2 linked regions of the Ketobacter sp. MCCC 1A13808 genome follow. Each later gene encodes a partner of the first gene's protein in a complex. Links are inferred from orthologs where the notes say so. Each region holds a gene or a part of one and is shown in the gene's direction. Other genes may lie near its edges.

The links.
Region 2: the proteins of eno (region 1) and rne are in contact, whole or in part, in a solved structure (PDB 2FYM), measured with the Escherichia coli proteins. The link is inferred for Ketobacter sp. MCCC 1A13808 from one-to-one orthologs.

What each region holds. Positions count from the first base shown.
Region 1 is NZ_VRKW01000005.1:74,046-80,709, forward strand. Bases 1-2,843 are described here. They hold eno (phosphopyruvate hydratase), read left to right. Parts: upstream 1-694; coding sequence 695-1,993; downstream 1,994-2,843. Other genes in these bases: kdsA (3-deoxy-8-phosphooctulonate synthase), read left to right, coding at 1-613; ftsB (cell division protein FtsB), read left to right, coding at 2,115-2,435; ispD (2-C-methyl-D-erythritol 4-phosphate cytidylyltransferase), read left to right, coding at 2,439-2,843. Also shown: more of ispD, read left to right, coding at 2,844-3,149; ispF (2-C-methyl-D-erythritol 2,4-cyclodiphosphate synthase), read left to right, coding at 3,188-3,670; tRNA pseudouridine(13) synthase TruD, read left to right, coding at 3,667-4,704; FT643_RS11560 (protein-L-isoaspartate(D-aspartate) O-methyltransferase), read left to right, coding at 4,938-5,567; FT643_RS11565 (polyprenyl-phosphate transporter), read left to right, coding at 5,681-6,616. UniProt on the Escherichia coli protein: Catalyzes the reversible conversion of 2-phosphoglycerate (2-PG) into phosphoenolpyruvate (PEP). It is essential for the degradation of carbohydrates via glycolysis.
Region 2 is NZ_VRKW01000001.1:198,237-215,584, forward strand. Bases 5,702-9,159 are described here. They hold rne (ribonuclease E), read left to right. Parts: upstream 5,702-6,019; coding sequence 6,020-8,959; downstream 8,960-9,159. Other genes in these bases: murB (UDP-N-acetylmuramate dehydrogenase), read right to left, coding at 9,080-9,159. In the rest of the region: phosphate acyltransferase PlsX, read right to left, coding at 1-100; rpmF (50S ribosomal protein L32), read right to left, coding at 115-297; FT643_RS00915 (YceD family protein), read right to left, coding at 330-854; FT643_RS00920 (Maf family protein), read left to right, coding at 1,055-1,633; FT643_RS00925 (TetR/AcrR family transcriptional regulator), read left to right, coding at 1,748-2,386; FT643_RS00930 (S49 family peptidase), read right to left, coding at 2,453-3,457; FT643_RS00935 (HAD family hydrolase), read right to left, coding at 3,467-4,126; 23S rRNA pseudouridine(955/2504/2580) synthase RluC, read right to left, coding at 4,138-5,082; more of murB, read right to left, coding at 9,160-10,108; FT643_RS00955 (low molecular weight protein-tyrosine-phosphatase), read right to left, coding at 10,133-10,609; kdsB (3-deoxy-manno-octulosonate cytidylyltransferase), read right to left, coding at 10,631-11,401; lpxK (tetraacyldisaccharide 4'-kinase), read right to left, coding at 11,411-12,487; FT643_RS00970 (ExbD/TolR family protein), read right to left, coding at 12,505-12,921; FT643_RS00975 (MotA/TolQ/ExbB proton channel family protein), read right to left, coding at 12,918-13,553; FT643_RS00980 (ComEC/Rec2 family competence protein), read right to left, coding at 13,698-15,941; FT643_RS00985 (DUF2062 domain-containing protein), read left to right, coding at 16,009-16,575; and 2 more genes. UniProt on the Escherichia coli protein: Endoribonuclease that plays a central role in RNA processing and decay. Required for the maturation of 5S and 16S rRNAs and the majority of tRNAs. Also involved in the degradation of most mRNAs.

The sequences.
Region 1 (6,664 bases):
GAAAATATTCCAGGAAATAAAAAGTACCTTTAACGTGCCGTTAATTACCGATGTGCACGAACCGGAGCAAGCGCAGCCGGTAGCGGAGGTCTGCGATATTATTCAGTTGCCTGCATTTTTGTCCCGGCAAACGGATCTGGTGGTTGCCATGGCGAAAACCGGTGCCGTCATCAACGTTAAAAAGGCGCAGTTCCTGGCTCCGCGCGAAATGAAACATATCATTCGCAAATGCGAAGAAGCCGGCAATGATCAGGTGATTCTCTGTGAACGGGGTTCCAGTTTTGGTTACAACAACCTGGTTGTCGATATGCTGGGCTTCGGCATCATGAAAGAATTCGGCAGTCCGATACTGTTTGATGTGACTCATTCACTGCAAATGCCCGGAGGCTTGGCGGAAGCAGCCGGGGGCCGTCGCGCTCAGGTCACAGAGCTGGCGTTGGCCGGTATGACTCAACGTATTGCTGGCCTGTTTCTGGAGGCGCATCCTGATCCGGATAAAGCCCGCTGCGATGGTCCTTGCGCCCTCCGGCTCGACATGCTGGAGCCGTTTCTGACACAAGTCAAAGCCATCGATGAATTAGTGAAAGGTTTCGCGGCGCTGGATACAGAATAATCCGCAAGCCGCGTCAATATTCTGAATTAAAGACACATTTGTCATTAACCGTTTTAACTCATAACAGGAGACATCCTTACAATGTCTAAGATCCTTCAAATCCGCGCTCGCGAAGTTCTTGATTCTCGTGGTAATCCCACGGTAGAAGCCGACGTCATTCTTGAATCCGGGGCAGCAGGTACAGCTTGTGCACCGTCCGGTGCCTCTACCGGTTCCCGTGAAGCATTGGAACTACGGGATGGAGATAAATCCCGTTACCTGGGCAAAGGCGTATTAAAAGCGGTTCAGGCGATAAACCAAGATATCGCCGAGCTGTTGAAAGGTAAGGACTCCCTGGACCAGAAAAAAATTGATCAGTTGATGATTGATGCGGATGGCACTGAAAACAAATCCAAATTCGGCGCCAACGCCATTCTTGCGGTATCGCTCGCCAATGCCAAGGCGGCAGCGGTCTATAAACAGGTTCCATTATTTCAGCACATCAGTGAAATCGCCGATGGCAAAGCCGGACCCTACAGCATGCCGGTGCCGATGATGAATATCATCAACGGCGGCGAGCATGCCGATAACAACGTAGACATCCAGGAATTTATGATTCAGCCGGTGGGTGCACCGAATTTTGCTGAAGCTCTGCGGTATGGTGCCGAAATCTTTCATTCATTAAAAAGTGTATTGCAGGCTCGTGGCCTGAGTACGGCGGTTGGCGATGAGGGTGGTTTTGCACCGGATCTGGCATCCAATGAAGAAGCATTGACGGTCATTGTGGAAGCGGTAGAAAAAGCCGGCTACGAGTTAGGAAAAGACATAACCCTGGCGTTGGACTGCGCTGCGTCCGAATTTTATAAGGATGGCAAATACGTCCTGGCAGGGGATAACAAAGTACTGGATTCGGAAGGTTTTGCAGATTATCTGGCAGACTTGTGCAGCCGTTATCCGATCGCTTCTATTGAAGACGGCCTGGACGAAAGCGATTGGGATGGATGGAAAGTCCTGACCGAAAAGCTGGGTGACAAAGTCCAGTTGGTCGGCGATGACTTGTTCGTAACCAATACCCAAATCCTGCAGCAGGGTATCGATAAAAAAATTGCTAACAGCATCCTGATCAAGTTCAATCAGATTGGCAGTCTGAGTGAAACTCTGGCCGCCATTAAAATGGCAAAAGATGCAGGTTACACCGCGGTCATTTCTCACCGCTCCGGTGAAACCGAAGACGCTACCATTGCTGACCTGGCGGTAGCCACGGCGGCTGGCCAGATCAAGACCGGTTCACTGTGCCGTTCTGACCGGGTAGCGAAATACAATCAACTACTGCGTATTGAAGAAATTATCGGTGATATCGCGCCCTATAAAGGACGTGCAGAGTTCACAGCTCTGAAGTAGTAGTAGAATCCGCCTCCCCGTAACGGATTTCAGCTAAACCGTTACGGGACTCGCGGGCTTGACGCCTGTCATAATTGCCCCCATTCTTAAATCACCAATACATCCCGTTACAGCAGTGGTTATGACCGATCAACCCCAACAGCAATGGATCACCTTGCCCCGGGTCCTATTCTGGATCCTGATCCTGATGTTTTTTCTGCTACAACTGCGCCTGTGGATTGGTGAAGGCAGTCTGGCAGACGTGTGGCGCCTGAGTGGCGAAACTGAGCGGCAGGAACAGGAAAACCACATCGTCTCTGAACGCAATAAGCGTTTGCAGGCGGAAGTAAAAAACCTCAAGGAAGGACTTGATGCAGTGGAAGAGCGAGCGCGAACCCAGCTGGGTATGGTAAAAGAGGACGAAACTTTTTTTCTTATCATTGACGGCCAACAGCAGCAATAATCTATGAGTACATCTCCAGTGATTTGGTGCGTCGTCCCGGCGGCGGGGGTGGGCAAGCGTTTTGGCGCATCGAAACCAAAGCAGTATTTGCCCTTCCATGGCATGACCGTATTCGAATCAACCCTGCAGCGTTTGCTTGAAGTACAGGGAATTCAGCAAGTCGTCGTTGCTATCAGCACCGAAGATGCTTTTTTCAAAAAGCTCCCGGTCGCTCGTAATTGCAAAGTGAAATCCGTGATCGGAGGAGCCGAGCGTTGCCATTCCGTGCTTAATGGTTTGCGTTATTTGTCTAATTTGGGTTCAGATCAGGACTGGGTTTTGGTGCATGATGTGGCCCGTCCCTGTGTGCGCGCAGCGGACATTCAGAAGCTCATCGAACAAGTAATTCAGTTTGATAGCGTTGGCGGGATTCTGGGTAACCCGGTTCGCGATACGATGAAGCGAGCGAACCGGGTTAATGAAATTGTGGACACCGTGGACCGCAACCAGTTGTGGCACGCACTGACACCACAGATGTTTCGTTTGGGCGCTTTAACATCTGCGCTGACGTCAGCCTTGGCGGATGATGTCGTGGTGACCGACGAGGCTCAAGCCATGGAGCGGGTCGGATATCACCCGCTCTTGGTTGAAGGCCACAATGACAATATCAAAATTACCCACCCGCAAGACTTGCCGTTGGCTGAATTGTTTGCACAACAGCAAACTGCCCCGTAAATTAACCCCGCTGGTTGCTGGAAATAGACAGGTACAACATGTTTCGAATTGGACACGGATACGACGTACATCGCTTCGGAGACGGCGATCATCTGGTATTGGGCGGCGTGAAAATCCCTTATCAGCAGGGTTTTGTGGCGCATTCAGACGGCGATGTTGCTTTGCACGCATTGGCGGACGCTTTATTGGGCGCAGCGGCTTTGGGGGATATTGGCCGTCACTTTCCTGATACGGATGCTCGGTATAAGGGTGCGGACAGCCGCATACTTCTTCGTCATGTACTGAAACTGGTTCAGAAGGAGGGTTATCGGGTGGGTAATGTGGATGTCACTATCGTCGCTCAAGCTCCTAAGATGGCCCCGCATATAGAGAGCATGAAGCAGAATATTGCGGCTGATCTGGAATTGGCGATTAACGCGGTTAATGTAAAAGCCACCACGACAGAACAGCTGGGTTTCGCCGGCCGCAAAGAAGGCATTGCCGTGCATGCGGTGGCATTGCTAATGGCGGAGCACCGATGACAGTGATGCACCAGGCTTTGCCCGCCTATGGATTTGAGTCCGCACCTTACGCCCACGGTGAACCCCTTGCGCGTGCGGATTTTAAAACCCGGCCGGAGGACTTTGTGGTGGAAGAAGTGCTCGGTTTTGAGCCGGGTGGAGAAGGGGAGCATTTGTTTCTACTGGTGCAAACCGATGCTCATAACACCCGCCATACCCAGCGCTGCCTGGCTCGTCATTTTAATGTGGCCAAGCAAGCGGTCAGTTATTCGGGAATGAAGGACCGGCGCGGGCTAACCAGTCAATGGTTTTCCATTCATCTGCCGGGGAAGGCTATCGAACCCGATGCGGATGAGCTGGCGCAACAGGGCTTTAATGTGTTGCGTTGGCAAAGACACAATAAAAAGCTGCGCATTGGCACCCATAAATACAACCGTTTTCATATTGTTCTGCGTAACCTGAGCCAGATCGAGCGCCTGAATTCACGCTTGCCCGAGTTGAAAAATCTGGGTGTGCCCAACTATTTCGGTGCTCAGCGCTTTGGGCATGGTGGGGCGAATATCGAAGAAGCCTTGCAGTGGGTCGAACAGGGTAAATTACCAGCAGACCGCTTGCTCAGGAGCCGTGTGTTGTCGACGCTCCGTGGCTGGCTGTTTAACGGAGTGTTAGCCGATCGTGTCGCTAACGGCACCTGGAATCAATGGCAGGATCAGGATTTGATCCAATTGAACGGCACCCAGAGCTTTTTTACCGAACCGCAGTGGGATGACCAGTTACAGCAGCGCTTCCTGTCTGACGATATACACCTGTCAGCCTATCTGGCCGGTTGCGATCAGGCCGGTACGATCCCGGATCAGATGTTACTCTTGTTCAACCAAGCGAGAATGGAAGCTGAGCCCCGACCGCTGCGACTGAAAGCACAACAATTGCGGTGGAATGGGGACGCGAACGCACTGCAAATACAGTTCAATCTGCAAAAGGGCGCTTATGCGACCAGCGTGCTCAGGGAGCTGGTGCTATTAAATGATCGCTCAGGTCAGCAGGAACAAATATAGAAACCATTTGCCCTGTAAAGTCTCTGCAAACTTCTCGCTGTTTTGCTAACCTTCTTTTAGAATGAATTTTAAATAACGGTTGCCTCTAAAAAGCGGATTAATACCGATGTGCTGATCACAGGCAACCAATAAAAAGAGCCCATTCCTGGGGGGAGCTTTCCCCTGTGGGGCAGGACGAGGATTCTCGATTGAACGACTCATTTTCTTTAAGTGCGGGGGTGGCTGGAATCGGCATGACCTCTCAGCGAACGCGGGAGCGTTTAATAGCGCGTTTGCAGGATCAAGGTATAACAAATTTTGCTGTTTTAGACGCAATCCGCAGCATTCCCAGACACCTGTTTGTAGACGAAGCATTAGCGCACCGTGCTTATGAAGACACGGCATTACCTATCGGCCACAACCAAACCATATCGCAGCCCTATATCGTTGCCCGAATGACGGAATTACTGCTGCAGGGCGGGCCGCTGAATAAGGTTCTCGAAATCGGCACCGGGTCTGGTTATCAAACCGCGGTACTCTCGGCATTTGCCAGTGAAATTTATTCTCTGGAACGTATAAAAGCGTTGCAGGAAAAAGCACGTCAACGCTTACGAGCGTTACGCATGAACAACGTGGTGTTTCGCTATGCGGACGGTAATGTGGGCCTGCAGGAAAAAGCCCCCTTCGATGGTATTCTGGCCGCTGCGGCACCGGCAGAAGTACCGCAAGAACTACTGGAGCAACTGGCCGTGGGTGGACGGCTGATCATACCCATTGGTGAAGATCAGCAAAAGCTCTATCGCATCACCCGTTCAGAGCAGGGATATCATCGTGAATTCATAGAAGACGTACGCTTCGTGCCTTTCCGTTCAGGTTTGCGTTAATCTAACGACCTCAAATTCCCATTCGGATCAGGCGTGAGCATCTTGTCGCGCCTTCCTGTTAATCCATCGCAGTGATACAGCGCATATAAGCGCAGTTAAGAGAAGTTGATAACATGGAAAAACCTTCAAAACGCGAGCTGTTTTTATTGTACCTAAAGGGAGTCGCAATGGGTGCTGCGGATATCGTGCCCGGCGTGTCCGGCGGCACAATCGCTTTTATCACTGGCATATACCAAACGCTGGTGGGGAGTATCGGAGCGATTGGTCCGAAAACCGTGCAGACATTGTTCAGGGACGGGCCGGTAGCCGCCTGGCACTCCTTTAACGGAAACTTCTTGTTTGTGCTGATGGCCGGCATTCTGACCAGTGTGTTCACCCTCTCGAAACTGATTTCTTACCTGTTGACCGAGCAGGCCGTGTTGTTGTGGTCTTTTTTCTTCGGTCTGATCCTGATATCAGCCGTTCACGTGGGCCGGCATATTACTGAATGGCGCGTGCCAGAGGTACTCACCCTGGCGGGAGGGGCGTTATTGGCGTTCGGCATTACTACTATTGCTCCCACGGAAATAGCGCTTAATCCGATCACGCTGTTTTTATCGGGCTCGATCGCAATTTGCGCGATGGTCTTGCCGGGGATTTCAGGGAGTTTCATTCTGCTATTGTTAGGCATGTACGCCCATATTATTGGAGCGGTTAAAGCCCTGGATGTGGTGAGCCTGGGTATTTTCGCCAGCGGTTGTCTGGTCGGGCTGCTTCTGTTTACTCGTTTGCTATCCTGGCTTCTGACCCAATTTCACAACCTAACCCTGGCTTTGCTGACGGGATTTATGATCGGTTCACTGAATAAGGTCTGGCCGTGGAAACAGACCCTGAGCACGCGTATCAACAGTCACGGTGAAGCCGTTCCCATGGATCAGGCTAATGTACTACCGGATCAATTTTTGATGGTTACTGGTCAGGATCCACACCTTGTATACAGTTTGTTTTTAATGGCCGCAGCGATCGCTTTGGTGTTGGTAGTTGAGCGTTTAGGGGGAAGTAAGTCTTAACACCGAGTCAAAGAGATGACGCAAAGCTGGTCATTATTTAGACTATTT
Region 2 (17,348 bases), on another replicon or contig:
CCCGCAAATCCTGTTGCCATCTAAGGGCATCCAGAACTGCGGGTACAGTTATCTGGGGACCAATATCCCCACCCATTGCGTCAACCGCAAGGGTCACCATAATCAGCTAGCTATTTATTCGTCGTCTTTGCTGGCGATAACCTGACGGCCACGGTAAAACCCGTCAGGGGTTACGTGGTGGCGACGATGAACTTCACCTGTGGTTACGTCTTCTGACAAAGTCGAACCAGGCAAACTATCGTGTGAACGACGCATGCCGCGCTTGGATCGGGTTTTACGGTTCTGTTGAACTGCCATTTGTATGTGCTCCTGACTACCGATACACGTAATTAATCGGAATTTTTAACGTTCCCTTTCAGCTGTTCTAATACAGCGAACGGGTTGGGTTTCTCGCTTGCTTCAGCTTCGCCACCATCACTTCCTTCGTATGGGAAAGGCTTACACTTTTCGTGATAAGCGACTATCGGCAACGCCAAAATCAATTCTTGTTCGAGCAGGCTGGCCAGGGGGATTTCCTCCTCTTCCAGCATAAAGGGCTCAAGATCACCCGGCATCTGATTTACCTGCTCTTCAGTTTGGGCAACCCCTAAAGCAACCTTAATATCAATTTCCACTTCAACCGGCTCAAGGCAACGCTGACAAACCAATTGCAACGCCGCTTTCGCCGTGCCATGGATTTCAGGTCGGGCACCGTTCATATGAAGTGCAAGATCGGCCTCCACTCTACCATCGTCAGTCGCGCAATCAGCCACCAGCGCTGTCAGCTGTTTCAAAGGCATATAACCAACTAACTTACCTTCTTTACGGGCAAGTTTTACGGGTTTTATTGTCGTGGGCAGTGGGTGCTCAAACATAAGCGCGCAATTCTATTGTCCAGTTATAAATCTGTCAAAGGCTTTGACCGGATTTTTTCGGCTGGATGTGGCTTATTTGCTATGAGATCATGGGATTTCACGCGCTCAGCACCTAGTATCTTTAGGTTTTGAAGTCGAATTCATTAATTGCCTGGAATCACGAATATTTTTGCAAAACCAGGCACGGTACGGAGTCATCCGTGAAGCAAATTGTGTTGGGGTCCAGTTCCCCTTTCAGAAAAGAACTGTTGGGTAAAATTCTGAGTCATTTCGAAACTTGTTCACCCGACATAGACGAAACGCCTCGCGCCGATGAATCCCCTTCAAACCTGGTAAAACGCCTGGCGCTTGAAAAAGCACAAGCAGTTGCAACCAGCTATAAAAACGCCCTTATTATCACCAGCGATCAAGTCTCCGTAATAGACGGTGAAATAAACGGAAAGCCGGGCAATTACGACAATGCATTTCGCCAATTAAAACGTTGCAGTGGAAACACCGTCACATTTTTAACCAGTTTATGTCTCTATGATGCTCCTACAGCAACATATCAGTTAGAGGTCGAACCCTTTTGCGTTCACTTTCGCGACTTGAATGACGGGCAAATTGATCGTTATTTAAGAAAAGAGTCACCTTTTAATTGCGCCGGAAGCTTTAAATCAGAAACTTTAGGCATAGCACTCTTCAACAAGTTGGAAGGTAACGATCCTAACGCGTTGATTGGATTACCCCTAATAAAATTAGTCACAATGCTCGGTAAACAGGGTGTACAAATTCCGTAATTTTTTTTGCTAATTTCTAAACAAAGTTCGTCGGGCGTCTACACTTATATTGTTAGGTGCTACGGAGTGTTCGCGCAGTCAGTCGAACACCTGTGTAACGAGGCGAAAAAACAGATGGCCGATGAATTTCAAATTACTAAACCAAGACGCAGAAACACCAAAGAAAAGATCATAGACGAAGCGGAAGCGCTTGCTGCTTTACATGGTATTGAGCATTTAAAGCTACAGGACGTTGCAGATAAGATCGGAATTAAACTTCCATCTGTCTATGCGCACTTTAGCGGCCGAGAAGACATCCTCGCAGCCATGGGTGCACGAATCAGTAAAGGGATGGGGCAACTTTATATTGCCCGACCGGGTGAATCTGCAATCGAAACCCTTAAGCGGGGTGCGCAGGATATGTTGAAGTTCCTGGGTGAGCATCCGGCGTATTTCCGATTGATGCTGCGAGATCATTCAGTACCGCTTGGATACGACCCACTGAATCACCGCGCAGCAGTGAATCAGAACGTCAGTTTGCCCAGTGAAATCCAGGACATGCATTCCCGCCTGCAGCATTTAATTGATCGGTGCAGCGGGGAGAACAGCAAAATTCAGGCAGTCGATTTTGCAGCCTGCATACACGGGTTTCTTTTGATGAGATTGAGCTGGTTGCCGACACGCAACGACGACCAGGGACGTGTCTATATTGAGTATCAGCCACTTCAGAGCACAATCGATACCATTATCAACCGGCTGATAAGCTGCTCCTGAAGCGGATTTTCGGAAAACTACGATAATACAGCCCGGCTATAAGTCCGGGCTGTTTTTTGCTTGGCGTTATTTCAATTGAATGGTACCAATCCCCAAAGTCGCCATAACGCGATCTGCCATGGATACCCCCAAACGGCCAGTCAAAGCCTCAAGCGGACTGACCCGCGGAGTATAATTCACGATTTTCTCTTCGCCGATCACTTCACGCGCCACCTGCCCAGGACTTGCCAGGCCGTCGACCAGACCTAAATCCAGCGCCTGACGGCCCGACCAGAATAATCCGGAAAACACAATATCATCATCTTTAATCCGATCACCCCGCCCGGCTTTCACTGCGTCGATAAACTGATTGTGCACATCACCCAGGATGGTGGAGAAAAACGCTTTCTGCTCCTCGTCTACGGGTTGGAACGGATCCAGCATTGCCTTGTTGGCTCCCGCATTAAACACCCGACGCTCAACACCCAACTTATCGATGGCCTCGACAAATCCGAAGCCATCACTGATTACTCCAATTGAACCCACTAAACTCGCGGGGTCTGCGTAGATTTCGTCAGCAGAGGCTGCAATATAATACGCTCCCGATGCGCCGATATCGGTTATGACTGCGTATACTTTTTTATCAGGATATTCGTGCCTTAGCCGCTGCACTTCCCGATAGACTAATCCGGATTGCACCGGGCTGCCCCCCGGGCTGTTGACGCGGATAATGACGCCTCTGCTATTTTCTGCCTCGAAGGCATCCCGAATCCCCTTGACCAGGCGGTCAGCACTGGCTTCACTATCGGCCATAATCGGCCCACTCAAATCCACCAGCGCTACATGAGGTGAACTCTCGGACGGTGCATCGCCACTCCACATTCCCGGGTTGAACACCATCAATGCAACGAACAAATAACCAAACATCAAAAATTTAAAAAAGATGCCCCAGCGCCGGGCTTTTCTCTGCTCGTCCTGGGAGGACATCACCATTTTCTCTATCAGCTTCCATTCTTTACTGGTCCGCGGCCGATTGAAACGATTCCGGTCATTTTGCTGATACTCGTTGGTTTTACTGTCGTCTTCGCTCATCTATCCTTCCTATGCAATATCATCATGCAACCAGGCTGATAATTCCTCTACGCGGTCAACACAGACCTTGGGATTATGGCGCCGGAGTCGTGTTATATCATGCGCGCCCCAGGTCACGCCAACCGCATCCACTTTTGCCCTGGCGGCCATTTCGAGATCGTATTCGGTATCACCTACCATTACCGCCTGAGCGGGGCTCAAATTATGCAATTGTAATATTTCCAGTAACATATCGGGCTCCGGTTTAGACCGGGTCTCGTCAGCACATCGTGAGCTGTGAAACAGCGCGCCGACGTCATGGGCACCGAACACTCTGCTTAGGCCTTTTCGACTTTTACCGGTAGCCACACTGAGCAATCGACCCTGTTGCGACAAACTGCGCAGCATTTGAGGAATTCCCGCGAAGAAAGGGCTCGGTGCTGCCTCGGCCTTGATATAGTGGAAAGAATAACGCTGCCGCATCAGCTCGACCTTTTCATCTGACAACGATGGATGCAGTTGGCGGATAGCAATTCCCAACGCCAGACCGACAATATTTTCAATGGCCGGAGCAGACGCCGGAATGATATTTAAATCCTGGGCGGCTGCCTGCATGCATTGGACTATACGGGACAGGGAATCCATGAGTGTGCCATCCCAGTCAAAAATGATTAGTTGATACCTGAACATCGCTACTACGCCTACAATCGCTCTAAAAATGCTTTCAGTTCATCCGGTAGCGGCGCTTTAAACCGCTGCTTTTGACCCTGTACGTCTACCAACTGAAGCACAGAAGCATGCAGAAACAACCGCTGAAGCCCTTTTTCTGCAAAATAGTCACCCTGCTCCCTGTGTAAGTATTTGTCATCACCGGCAATGGCGTGCCCACCGTGCTGGGCATGCACTCGGATCTGATGAGTACGGCCGGTAACCGGCTTGGCCTCCACCAGGGTTGCGTTGTCATACAGTTCGAGTTGCCGGAACAACGTCAGTGAAGGCTTGCCATCGGCTGACACTCTCACCACACGCTCACCGGACGGTAAGTGGAACTTACGCAGCGGGGCATCGATACGGTGCTGAAGCCCATTCCAACGCCCCCACAACAAGGCGGTGTAGCTCTTTTCCATGCGATTTTCGCGTAAATCGTCATGCAGTTTTTTCAGTACACTGCGCTTTTTTGCAATCATCAAGCAACCTGAGGTATCACGGTCTAAACGATGCACCAGCTCCAGGTAACGCTGTTGAGGTCGCATCAGACGCAAAGCTTCAATTACGCCCAGACTAACACCACTACCACCGTGCACAGCAATGCCGGAAGGCTTGTTAATAACGATCAGGCCATCGTCTTCATGCACGATGGACGCTTCCAGCCGTTTTTTCAGTGGGTCGCCAACAAACAAGTTCTTATCTGCTTCAGGCCGCACCCTTACCGGCGGCACCCTGACGTTATCGCCTATTTTCAACTTGTATTCAGGCTTTACACGGCCTTTGTTTACGCGCACCTCCCCCTTCCGGATGATCCGGTAAATGACTGATTTCGGGACACCTTTCAGTCTCGACATCAGGAAATTATCAATCCGCTGATCAAGGTTGTCTTCCGTTACTGTAACTACGACGACCGCTGTGGAACTTTCAGTGCTGTTCATGAAAAATCAAGGACTTATTGCTATCTATTTGATGAGGTTAACAATTCCTGCTATATTGGACGTTGGCCAAAAAAGAAGCTTAGATGAGCTAGCAGGGACTGCGTCAGATGGTAGCTCCATCCCGCGCAACACCTTCGCTAATTGCCCCTACCCGAATCAAATCAGGTGGCCAATTGAGCGAAGGGCCGCATATTCTAACCAGAATAGCGACAATAACCCAATCCTCATATGATCTTTCTTCGTAGGGCCGGGAAGCCGGTTGATCCGGTCTCCATACGGCATTCTGCAGCGGATGTGAGTGAACGCATCGGTTAGTATCATGTTACCCCATGAACGATGATGCTACTTAGCCATCCGCTAAAGCCGTGTTTAGGACGCCATTGGTATGCTGAAAGCCAATAGTGAATTGCAATAAATTTTGTAATTTTAATCGTTATAAATAGGTACGTTGCCATTTCAAAACGAGCAACGTGAACGTTAAACATGCGTTTAACACAATTTCAGAACAGATTATTTGTCAGACTTGATTACAACGCCCGACAGTCCATCGCACACAGATTTAACACAGTGCGATCAAAGCTAGGGCATCATAGTTTGATCAGGGTGTAAATAAGACACCCAGCACAAAAAAATGCAGCAGTAAACCGGCAAAGCAATTGGATTTTATACCCATAGGCCCACATCGAGTTTTAACGATTCGGCCATGGCGTCAGGGCTTGTAAAGCCCGCGACCGAAAGCAGAAATAAATGCGTATGGCGAATCTATTATACCAGCGCATTTCTCGCATTCAGCCAAGGGGAAACCATTTCAAAAGCGATGTTCACGGCGTTGTCATAATCAACCGCCATGATTGTTGGTTACCCGCCCGCATTTCAATATGTGTTCATACTCTTTCTTGTTTGTGTTTTGCGCTTTGATTGCTGGATTTAAACCTGCATGAAAAGAATGCTTATTAATGCAACCCACTCAGAAGAGTTACGGGTTGCTCTGGTCGACGGTCAACGTTTATATGATCTGGATATTGAACACCGCACCAGAGAACAGAAAAAATCAAACATCTACAAAGGCCGTATCACACGCCTAGAACCCAGCCTGGAAGCCGCTTTCGTTGACTTCGGATCTGAACGCCACGGCTTTCTCCCTCTGAAAGAAATCTCCCGCGAGTATTTTGTTAAAAACCCGAAAGACATCCAGGGTCGATTTTCCATCAAGGATGTTATTAAAGAAGGCCAGGAAATCATTCTTCAGGTTGGAAAGGAAGAACGCGGCAATAAAGGCGCAGCCTTATCCACTTTTATCAGCCTGGCCGGTCGTTACCTGGTTTTGATGCCAAACAATCCGCGAGCCGGCGGAATTTCGCGCCGCATTGATGGTGACGAACGTGCCGCGTTGCGTGAAGTAATGAACGCACTAAATATCCCTCAGGATATGGGGGTTATTATCCGGACTGCCGGTATCGGTCGCAGCGTTGAAGAGCTGCAATGGGATCTTAATTACCTGCTGACATTGTGGGAATCGGTCACTGAAGCATCCGCTAAAAAGTCGGCTCCATTTCTGATATACCAGGAAAGCAACGTTATCATTCGTGCCGTGCGTGACTACCTGCGCCAGGATATTGGTGAAGTACTGATTGATACACCCGAAGTCTATGAAGAAGCCATAAGCTTTGTGCGTCAGGTAATGCCGCAGTACGAAAACAAGATAAAAACCTATCGCGATAATATCCCGCTTTTCAATCGCTACCAGATTGAATCGCAGATCGAAACTGCGTTCGAACGTGAAGTTAAACTGCCTTCCGGTGGATCCATTGTTATTGACCCGACCGAAGCCTTGGTATCCATTGATATAAACTCTTCAAAATCCACTAAAGGTTCGGATATTGAAGAAACAGCGCTGATGACCAATCTGGAAGCAGCAGATGAAATTGCCCGGCAATTGCGCCTGCGTGATATCGGTGGCTTGATCGTGGTGGATTTCATAGACATGAACGCCAATCGCAATCAACGTGAAGTTGAGAACCGGATGCGCGATGCCCTGGAACTGGACCGGGCCCGCGTACAAGTAGGCCGGATTTCCCGCTTTGGGTTAATGGAGCTTTCCCGTCAACGTCTGCGTCCCTCCCTTGGAGAAACCAGCGGTCACATTTGCCCACGCTGCAACGGGGTCGGCTTTATCCGGGATCTGCACTCTTTATCGCTGAATATTATGCGGCTGATTGAAGAAGAAGCACTGAAAGAGAACAGTTCCGAAATCCACGCGAAAGTCCCCGTTAACGTTGCCACTTACCTGCTTAACGAGAAACGGGACAATATTGTTAACGTAGAAAACCGCAACAAGGTTCGGGTCCTGATATTGCCGAGCCCAAATCTTGAAACACCTCACTATGAGGTGTCGCGCTTCCGTACTGATCAAGTAGAAAATGACGGAACCGTGAGCTATGAGCTAATAGAAGAGGCTGACGAAGTCGAAGAGACGTTCCTGGTGCCCGGAGAATCTCCAATTAAGCGCCATGAAGAAGCCGCCGTTCAAATGATCCAGCCAAATACACCGGCACCGGTACCTGTAGCACCGGTGGTCAAAAAGGATCCGAGCTTCTTTGCCCGCCTGTTTTCCTGGTTTATACAACTGTTCAGCAGCAACACTCCGGAACCTGAAGAGAAAGAAGTAAGCAAACCCAATAATCGCAACAATAACCGGAATCGGGACAACCGCAATCCACGCAACAACAGCCGTCGCCAAAGTAATGACAACCGCACCCAAAGAGGCCGCAACCGTCGTAATAGCAACGCCGACAAACAAGATGCGGAAGCCAAACCCGGAGCCCAGGACACATCAAATAAGGACAGCAATAAGGATCAACAGCAAAAACCGGAACGCAAGAGCAATAATCGGCAAGGCAACCCGAAAAGGGAAGACCAGGGAGCCAAGAAACAAAACGCCGAAAACAAGCAATCGCGTTCAGATCAACCTGATAAAGAGAATAAAGACAATCAGGAGCGCGGCCCACAGGAACGCAACGCACGGCGTGGCCGACGTCGCAACCCCGGTGACAACCGCCGACGCCGCCAGAGCAAGGCGCAGTCTGAAAAGTCTACTGATAACAATAGCTCGCCCGAGAACAGCCAGCAGCAGTCACCGGCACCGCAGCCAACGACCGCTCATGTTGACACTCAAAAAACCGCCAAGCCGGATCAACAACCGGCAGTAGCTGAAAACAAGGGTGTAAAACCGAGCCAGAAGCCAGCAGCGTCCCAGCTGCCTGATCAAGGCGAAAAAAAGTCAGCTGATAGCGGCTCAAACAGAAACACCACTGTGCAGCAAGGTCAGCCTTCCGCGCCAAGCCCCAGCCCGGCTCCGGAGAAAGCTGCGGGGAAAACCCCGACGCCACAAGCGTCAGAACAGGCCCCAAACCCAGCACAAAAACCACAACACGGCACTCCGGAAGTGTCCAAGCCGCAACCTGCAAAACAGGAAGCCGCTGCCAGTTCCGCACCGCCTGTGCCAAAAACCAAACCCTCCTCACCGGTAGCGGATCAGGCTGAGTCGTCTTCGACGCCACCAGCGCAGGCGAAACTGGATCGAGCGAAGGTTGAGGCAGTAAAAACAGAGCCTGGAAAAAACGTTCCGCCAGCGGCAACCGCGCAAGCACCCAAGATTGCGGCTGCAGCACCGGAAGCCCCTAAAAAGCCAACCGCCGCAGCGCAGGACAAGGCTGAACCCAAACCTGAACTCAACAAAACCGAGAACAGGCCAGCCGCAGCGGTAAACGACGAGCAACCCAGAAGGGCGTCAAACGACCCGAGGGAAATTCGTCGCCGCCAAATAGCTGAAGCAAAAGCAGCCCAGGGAAATGCTGCACCGAAGCAAGACAATTAGACTTGCTTGAGCATTTGCTTTAGTCAGCAAAAAGCCCCCCTGCAATAGTTTGCACGGGGGCTTTTTCATAAGCTTTCTGCAGCGGAATTCTCTGCTTGGAGCTGAACACTGGCGTTTGCCTTAGACAATCCTTGGTTCTATTTCCAATACCACACCGAAATGAGCTGACACATCTTTTTGAATGGATTTGGCTAGAGTTAGAAGGTCTTCACAATGACCTTCTCTCACGGTCAAAACCAATGCCTGTCTTGAATGCACCCTGGCCATACCCAGCACCTTTCCCTTCCACCCCAACCGATCAATCATCCACCCCGCAGCCAATTTCACGTCGTCGTTATCAGTGGCCGGGAAATAAACCAAATCCGGGAAGCTCTCCAATATAGTTTGCAATTGCTTTTTACCGATGACCGGGTTTTTAAAAAAACTTCCTACGTTGGGAGTCACTTTGGGGTCGGGTAATTTACGTGCACGAATAGTTGAAATCAATTGTCGCAGCTGCACGGGGGTCAGCTCTTTCTCGCTGATGCGGCTGGCGTCCATTTCGCTTCTGATTTCCCCATAATTTAATTTCAGAGTCGGTCTTTTATCTAACCTGAACGTTACTGAGGTGATGATGTGCTTATCTTTTTCAGCCTTTTTGAAAATGCTGTCCCGATAACCAAACTCGCACTCCTGCCTGTCAAACTGACGAACCTGGCCTGACACCAATTCAACAGTGGATACAGAGACCAAACAATCCTTAAGCTCGACCCCATAAGCACCTATATTTTGAATAGGTGCCGCACCAACTGTTCCGGGAATCGCACTCAGGTTTTCCAGGCCGGCCCACCCCTGGGATAAACTGTAGGCAACAAATGCATCCCAATTTTCACCACCCCCGACGCTGACCATAACAGAGTCCGAATCCTGATGGACGACATCAATGCCTTTAATCGCGTTCAATAACACCAGGCCCGGAAAATCCCGGGTCAACACCAGGTTACTACCACCCCCGATCACCAGAATACCGCCCTTCTCCGTAACGGCAGGGGTGCGCAGCAATGAAATTAATGCAGCTTTTGAATCAATCCGACAAAACCAGGCCGCGCAGGCATCGATCCGTAATGTGTTGTAGTCAGCGAGGCTAACCTGCTGTTTCAATGTAGTCATACTGTATTTGATACTACCAATATACTAAGCGCCGTTCTCATTGCTTCGGAGCCGTTCTATCAGCCCGTCACACGCGTTCTCTACCAAATCCAGCACCAAATCGAAACCGGATGCCCCGCCATAATAGGGATCCGGCACTTCCAGGTAATCGCTATCACCAAATTCCAGCAGCAACTGAATCTTATCGCGGTATTTTTTAGGCGCCCGTTTTCGCATCTCGTTGGCGTTGGCGTTGTCCATCGCTAACAAATAATCAAACTCCATATAGTCCGCGTCTGACAATTGGCGGGCGCGTAGATCTGACATATTGTATCCACGTTTAACGGCCGCCTGCTGAGAGCGCTTATCCGGAGCTTCGCCCGCGTGGTAGGCGGCAGTCCCGCAAGAATCAACCTGATATCGGTTTTCCATTTGTAAGTTCTTGAGTTTGCCTCGCAGAACCGCTTCAGCAGTCGGGGAACGGCAAATATTTCCCAAACAAACAAATAGGATTTTTTTCAATTTTTATTCCCTACAATCAAACTAGGACTGAAAAAAAGCCCGGACCCGATTCAGATCTGCTTCGGTATCGACCCCGGCCGGTGGTGTAATCTGAGCTTGCTCAACGTGTATTTTAACACCATGCCACATCGCCCGTAGTTGTTCCAGGCATTCAGTCTGCTCCAGATCACACGGCCCCCAGCGAACAAAATCATGTAATAAGCTGACCCGATAAGCGTAAATACCAATATGGCGATGTAAGTTCATCTGCGGCGGTAAAGATCCGTAGTTTTGCCCGTGTGAGCTGTTAAACGTGTCGCGACTATAGGGAACAGGTGCTCGACTAAAATACAACGCGTAGCCTTGCGCATCCGCCACCACTTTTACCGCATTGGGATCAAATGCCGTTTCCATATCGATGACCGGCTCACACAAGGTGGCAATACCGGCACTGGACGCAGCCAAATTCTGAGCCACCTGCTCAATTACCTGGGGTGGAATTAACGGTTCATCGCCCTGCACATTGACCACGATGTCGTCTGCCGCCAAGCCCAATTGACTGACCACTTCCTGCAAGCGGTCCGTTCCTGATTGATGGTCAGCTGAAGTCATAACTGCTTTTGCACCAAATGACTGAGCGGCCTGCTCGATACGGGCATCATCGGTGGCGATAATAATTTCTTTTGCAGAACTTTTGCAGGCTTGCAGATAAACCCGCTCCACCATGGATTTACCCGCGATATCCAGTAGCGGTTTTCCGGGTAAACGGGAGGATGCGAAACGGGCGGGAATAATAACTCGGTAGTCAGGCATAACGTGTGCTCAATAACGGTGGCTGTGATGTAATTTAAAATCCTCAAGCCTGGCCATGATAACATCAATCAGGCCCTCCTGAAGTTTGGCATTTACCGGCAAGTACGCTCCCCGAACTTGCGGGAAGCATTGTAATTTCACAGCGTCTTTTTCAGTGGTAACGATAAAATTCTTACCCATAGCCACTCGGCTCAGCTCTGACAAATCCTGCTCAGTATACCGGTGGTGATCCCGAAACGGATACGGGTCAAATTGGATAGACAGATCACTTAGCGTTTGGAAAAACCGCTGCGGATTGCCTATTCCGGCGACCGCCTGAACCCTGCCAGGATTTTGCAAAGCCATGCTACCCGAGCCTAGTGGTTGCTCTGATTCTTTATTAAGTGCGACCAGGTCACCCGCTGTTAGGTGCATTTGAAAGCGGGGTGCCATCGCATCCATGTCATTCAGACGCGACACCAAGGCCTGACCAGCGCTGCAATTAATAACCACTGCATCCACTTCCTTCAATCTTCCCACCGGCTCTCTCAGCGGACCCATAGGTAGCAGATTTTCATTGCCGAATCCACGCTGGCCATCAACCACCGCCAACTCTACAGTGCGGGCAAGCCGGTAATGCTGCAGGCCATCGTCGCTGATGACAACGTCAACTGCGTTGTTCTTTAGTAACGCCTGAACGGCACTTGAACGATCAGGATCAATGACCACCGGCACCTTACTGCGTAAATAGATCATCAGTGGTTCGTCACCCACTTTATCTGCGGTATCTGCCGGGCCCACCTGATGCGGGTATTGATCCGGATCTCCGCCGTAACCACGACTGACCACGCCGGGTGTATAGCCGCGCTCACGCAAAGCCTCAATTAGCCAAATCGTTAACGGGGTTTTGCCAGTACCACCCACCGAAATATTACCCACCACGATGACGGGAACCGGCGCATGAAACACAGGCGACTGTCCGTTTAAAAAAGCAGAACGACGACGAGAAGAAAGAGAGTGAAATAGTCGCTCGAAAGGCCACAACAAATATCGCAAGGGGTTGTGGCCGTACCAGAAAGACTGAATAGCTTTGTTCAGCAGATTCATATCAGCAACCGCAAGCGTTACTCACCGGGTTGCTGAGCGGTTAAACGCAGTCGGGTAAAGCCGAGTTGTCCTGAAACATCCATTGCGGTCATAACAGACTGATGAGCGGCTTTTGCATCCGCCGTTATGATTAGGGGAGTATCCATATTGCCATTAGCCAGATCTTTTAATGCCCGCGATAGGGTTTTGCTATCCCGGTTCACCAGACGCTTGCCATTGACCGCGTATTCACCTTCGGGGTTGATTTCTATTTCGATAAATTCAGTGGATTCGGCTATGGCTTCGCCCACGGCTTCCGGCAATTCAACCGTAAGTTCCCGCTCACGGGTAAAAGTGGTAGAGACCATAAAGAATATCAACAGAAGAAAAACGATATCGATTAACGGTGTCAGATTGACGTTGACCTCTTCAACCGGCTGACGTTGAAATTTCACCGCTTCGCCCCTTCACTGTTTTCTTCTTCCCGATCACCGTGAATTACATCCACCAATTTTATCGCGTCTTGTTCCATCAATACGGCGATCTCATCAATACGACGAGTAAAGAAACGGTGAAAAAACAAGGCGGGAATTGCAACTACCAAGCCGGCAGCTGTGGTATAGAGCGCCTCTGAGATTCCACCCGCCAGAATCGCGGCATTACCCGCGCCTTCAAGTACAATGGCATTGAATACTTTGATCATCCCAATGACGGTACCCAGTAATCCCAACAGGGGCGCAACCGCGGCTATGGAGCCCAATAAATTTAGAAAACGACCTAACTCGTGAATCTCATGAGTTGCGGTATCGACAATCGCCTCTTTCATAATGTCACGACCATGCTTGGCGTTGATTAATCCGGTTGCCAACACCCGACCCAACGGCGAAGAATCTTTTAGCTCCTTAACCTTACGACCATCCATTTGACTATTTTTAACCCAACCCCACACCTGAGCGATCAGGTTTCTGGGGCTGATTTTATTCACTCTTAATGCCCACAACCGCTCTGCAATAATGGCCAGAGCCAATATAGAACATAAGAGGATGGGGTACATTACGATGCCCCCGGCCAAAATCAAATCAAGCACTCGCACGCGCCACACTCTCCCTTGTTTTTTTAATAAGACTTTAACAGCGAATTTAACCGTTAATTGTCTGATGAATATAGCAATTTAATTTAGCACAATCAGTGGATGATCTCCTATTAAATGGGAACAAATGCGGACCTTTGTTTATTTTTTTAAGGCGATATAAAAAAAGCCATCCTGATTCAGATTATGCAACAGGCCTCGATCCAGTTTCTCGGTGAGCCAGTCGCTATTCTCATACTCGGCATCCCAGTCTCCTAGTAAAACAACCTGGCTTTCACTAGCCGGGACCTGCTTCATGAACTGTTCTATTCTCAATCGCGGGCCTGCTTCCAGCACCAACAACGAGGCTGACGGAGGCAATGGTTCCGTAGAACTGAGCATAGCGCCCCGGATCCCCTGCTCCGCCGCTGGCCAAAACAACCCGGTCTGTCCAGCCATATTCCACTGCAGTGCGCAGTATCGAGAATTACCTTTTGCAACCAGCGCCGATAATGTGACCACGCCGTAGCGCAACGGATGGCGAGATCCGCACACATCCTGGTAAATAACCTTTTCAACCACCGCTTGCCCCAACCAGTTCCGCTCCAGCCTGTATTCCGTAGCCACGAGACCTTCAGCACGCCATAGCTCAGCGCCTTGCTCAACCGGCACCAGCGCCGCCGGCATCTGCAGTCCCCAATACCTGAGCAACTTCTCGTGCCAGTCGGGCACTATTTGTGGCCAGTGACTATCTGAAACGAACACCACCCGGTCCGGAAGATAAATGGCCATCTGCAGCTGTTTTGACTGTAACACGGTGAGGCCATAACCTTGAGAGTGCGCCAGAAATATCGGTGCCAACAGAATCAGCCCCCAAAGCCGCCCCGGCACACCCGCACTACACAACCACAGAACGCCGGCCATCGCGAGCACCATGTCTGTCCAGTGCGATGCGCCAACAGACCAAATGCTCCACTCCCAGGCCGCAGCCTGCTCAAGCAGCGCAATTATTGCCTTCACCAGCCCCGACAATACCACCAACACGACATCAGCGGATGCGCCAAAAACGCCCCATAACAACACCCACAACAAAGCGAACGGAACCACCAGAAAGCCAACTACCGGAACGGCAATCAAATTGGTCAACATTGACACCAGAGACGTTGCCTGAACTTGCCATAACAGAATAGGCGCAAGGCCGATAAGCAAGCCGACCTGAACTCTGACCCAGACCCGGACAGGTGAAGCAATGATGGCGGAACCACCAACCACCCATATGATGAGGTATACCGCGACAAAAGACAGCCAAAACCCCAAGCTGACGCAGGCTACAGGATCCCAGGTCAGCACCAAACAAAACGCCAGCGCCAGTGCAAACCAACGCTGCTGAATCCGGCCCGACAATTTAAGCGCCACAAAAACAGTCAGCATAATCACAGCGCGCTGAACCGGAAATGCAAAGCCGGCCACAGCGGCATATATCAGAGCGCCCGCCAGCGCTATAACGATGGAGCCGTGGCTGGCAGGATAACGATCAGTGAACCAATGCCAACGCCGCAACAACGGTTGCGTGCACCCTATAATAAATGCAGCCACCAGCCCGATATGCAATCCGGAAATGGCGACCAGATGAGAAGTTCCCGTGCGGTTGAATACGTCCCAATGCAGATCGCTCATCAAGGAACGATCACCGGTGACTAACGCCAGGATAACAGCATAGGGCGATAGTTCCGCAGGCGGGCCCGAATCCTGTTGCTGTGCCAGATACCGATTCACCCGAAGCCGGAACCGATCCACTGAAAACCACGACTGATCAAGGATTTTCGGATTACTGCCGCTAATTAGCACAAACTGCGCAACCACATGCTGGCTAAGCAACCAACGATGAACATCAAACTCCGCCGGGTTGTCTGCGGTTTCTATGTTGCTGAAACGCACCCGGAAACGGACCCGCGCCCCGGGGACGAGGTCGAGTTCGCGTGGCAGGTTAATATGCGCATAGACTGATTGCCCCCACAACGCCTGCAACCAGGGGCGGCGGTAGCCTTCACAGTGATCCGGCTTCACCCCCAAACATTCCATTCGTACTTTTAGACGCTGGCTGTAGAAACGGTCTGATGGTAACTCGACTACCTCGCCAGTGAGAAAATACGCATCGGGCGGCAAAGCCCAGGGTGCCAACTTGAGGGAGGAGATTGCACCCCACTGCCAGCCGGCTCCCGTAGTCAAAAACAACAAAAGCACCGTCAAAGTCCGCTTGGCAGGTCCTGAAATTTTTGTTCGCGCAAAACCCAGGCCGCAGCACGCCAATACCAGCAGCAAGAATGGACTAAGACCCGCATTTTCTTCAGGAAATAGTACCCCACCGACTATTCCCACTGGGAAGCCCAGTACCAGAAACCACATCTAGTGTTATCACTCCATTGACGGCATAATAGGCGCGCTGTTAGCGGCAACCAGGTATTAATTTCTCTTGAAGAATATATTCAAAAAGTACATTCCAGCTCCGCACACCATTACGGAGCACCGCTGGATTTCAAAACTTGGTCCAAAAATAAAAGACCCCAACCTATGGCACCTCAACCGCAGGTCTGTGTCCTATGGTATTTTGGCCGGCACTTTCTGCGCTTTTATTCCATTGCCGATACAAATTTTCTTCGCCATTTTTGCGTGTTTTTTTATCCGCGGTAATCTACCGGTCGCGGTGGCATCCACCTGGATAAGTAACCCTTTCACCTATCTTCCCCTGTACTTTTTTTGCTACGAAGTGGGTGCCTGGCTTTGGGGCTTTCCTGTCGACAGCACAGGTAAGCCGATTCAGATACAGTTCGATTTAATTCTGTCCGATTTTCAACTATTTATTCATCAGTTGGGGAATCTGGGCTGGAAAGCGATGGGGCCGCTGCTGTTAGGCTGTTTTATTGTAGGCACTCTGACTGCAGTTGGCTGCTTCATAGTAATTAGAGTGCTGTGGCGAGTGCATATTTATCGCGCCTGGAACCACCGCCGCGAGAAACGCTTCAACAAAAAAAAATGGTAAATCAAAACCGGGACCCATCACCTTACAACGATTGACTAGAGCCCGCTCATCAAGCTCTCCCTATCTGCCTCACTCAAATGCCCATCTTCCATTTTGACTACTCTATCCACCTGTTGAGCTAATCCAAGGTCGTGAGTCACAATCAAAAACGAAATATTCAGGCTACGATTCAGGTCATGCATTAATTTCTGAATTTCTTTTGCTGTATGCACGTCAAGATTACCCGTAGGCTCATCTGCCATCACGCAAGCGGGCTCGGTCACAAGGGCTCGAGCTATTGCCACCCGCTGCCGTTCACCTCCGGATAACTCAGATGGTTTGTGCCGCAACCTGTGACCCAATCCCACCCGTTCCAGCATCTCGGCGGCACGCCGTTTTACCTCTGCCGGCGCCTCATTGCGAAGCAATAACGGCATCCCTACGTTTTCCAACGCTGAAAATTCAGGTAAAAGGTGGTGAAATTGATAAACAAAGCCTATGTGGCGGTTGCGTACAATCCCCCTATCTTTGTCGTTTAAGGAACTGAAATCGCGACCATTAATTAAAATGGCACCGGAAGTGGGTGTATCCAATCCGCTTAGCAGATGGAGCAAGGTTGTTTTGCCGGATCCGGAATTGCCGATAATCGCAGCGAAATCCCCTCTGGCCAGGGAAAAGTTGATGGCTTTGAGCACCTGTATCTGCTCCGGACCTTCATCAAAACTTTTGCTTAAATCCCGACATTCAAGCACGATCGGGTTATTGGTGTGATGAACGTCGTCACTCATAACGCA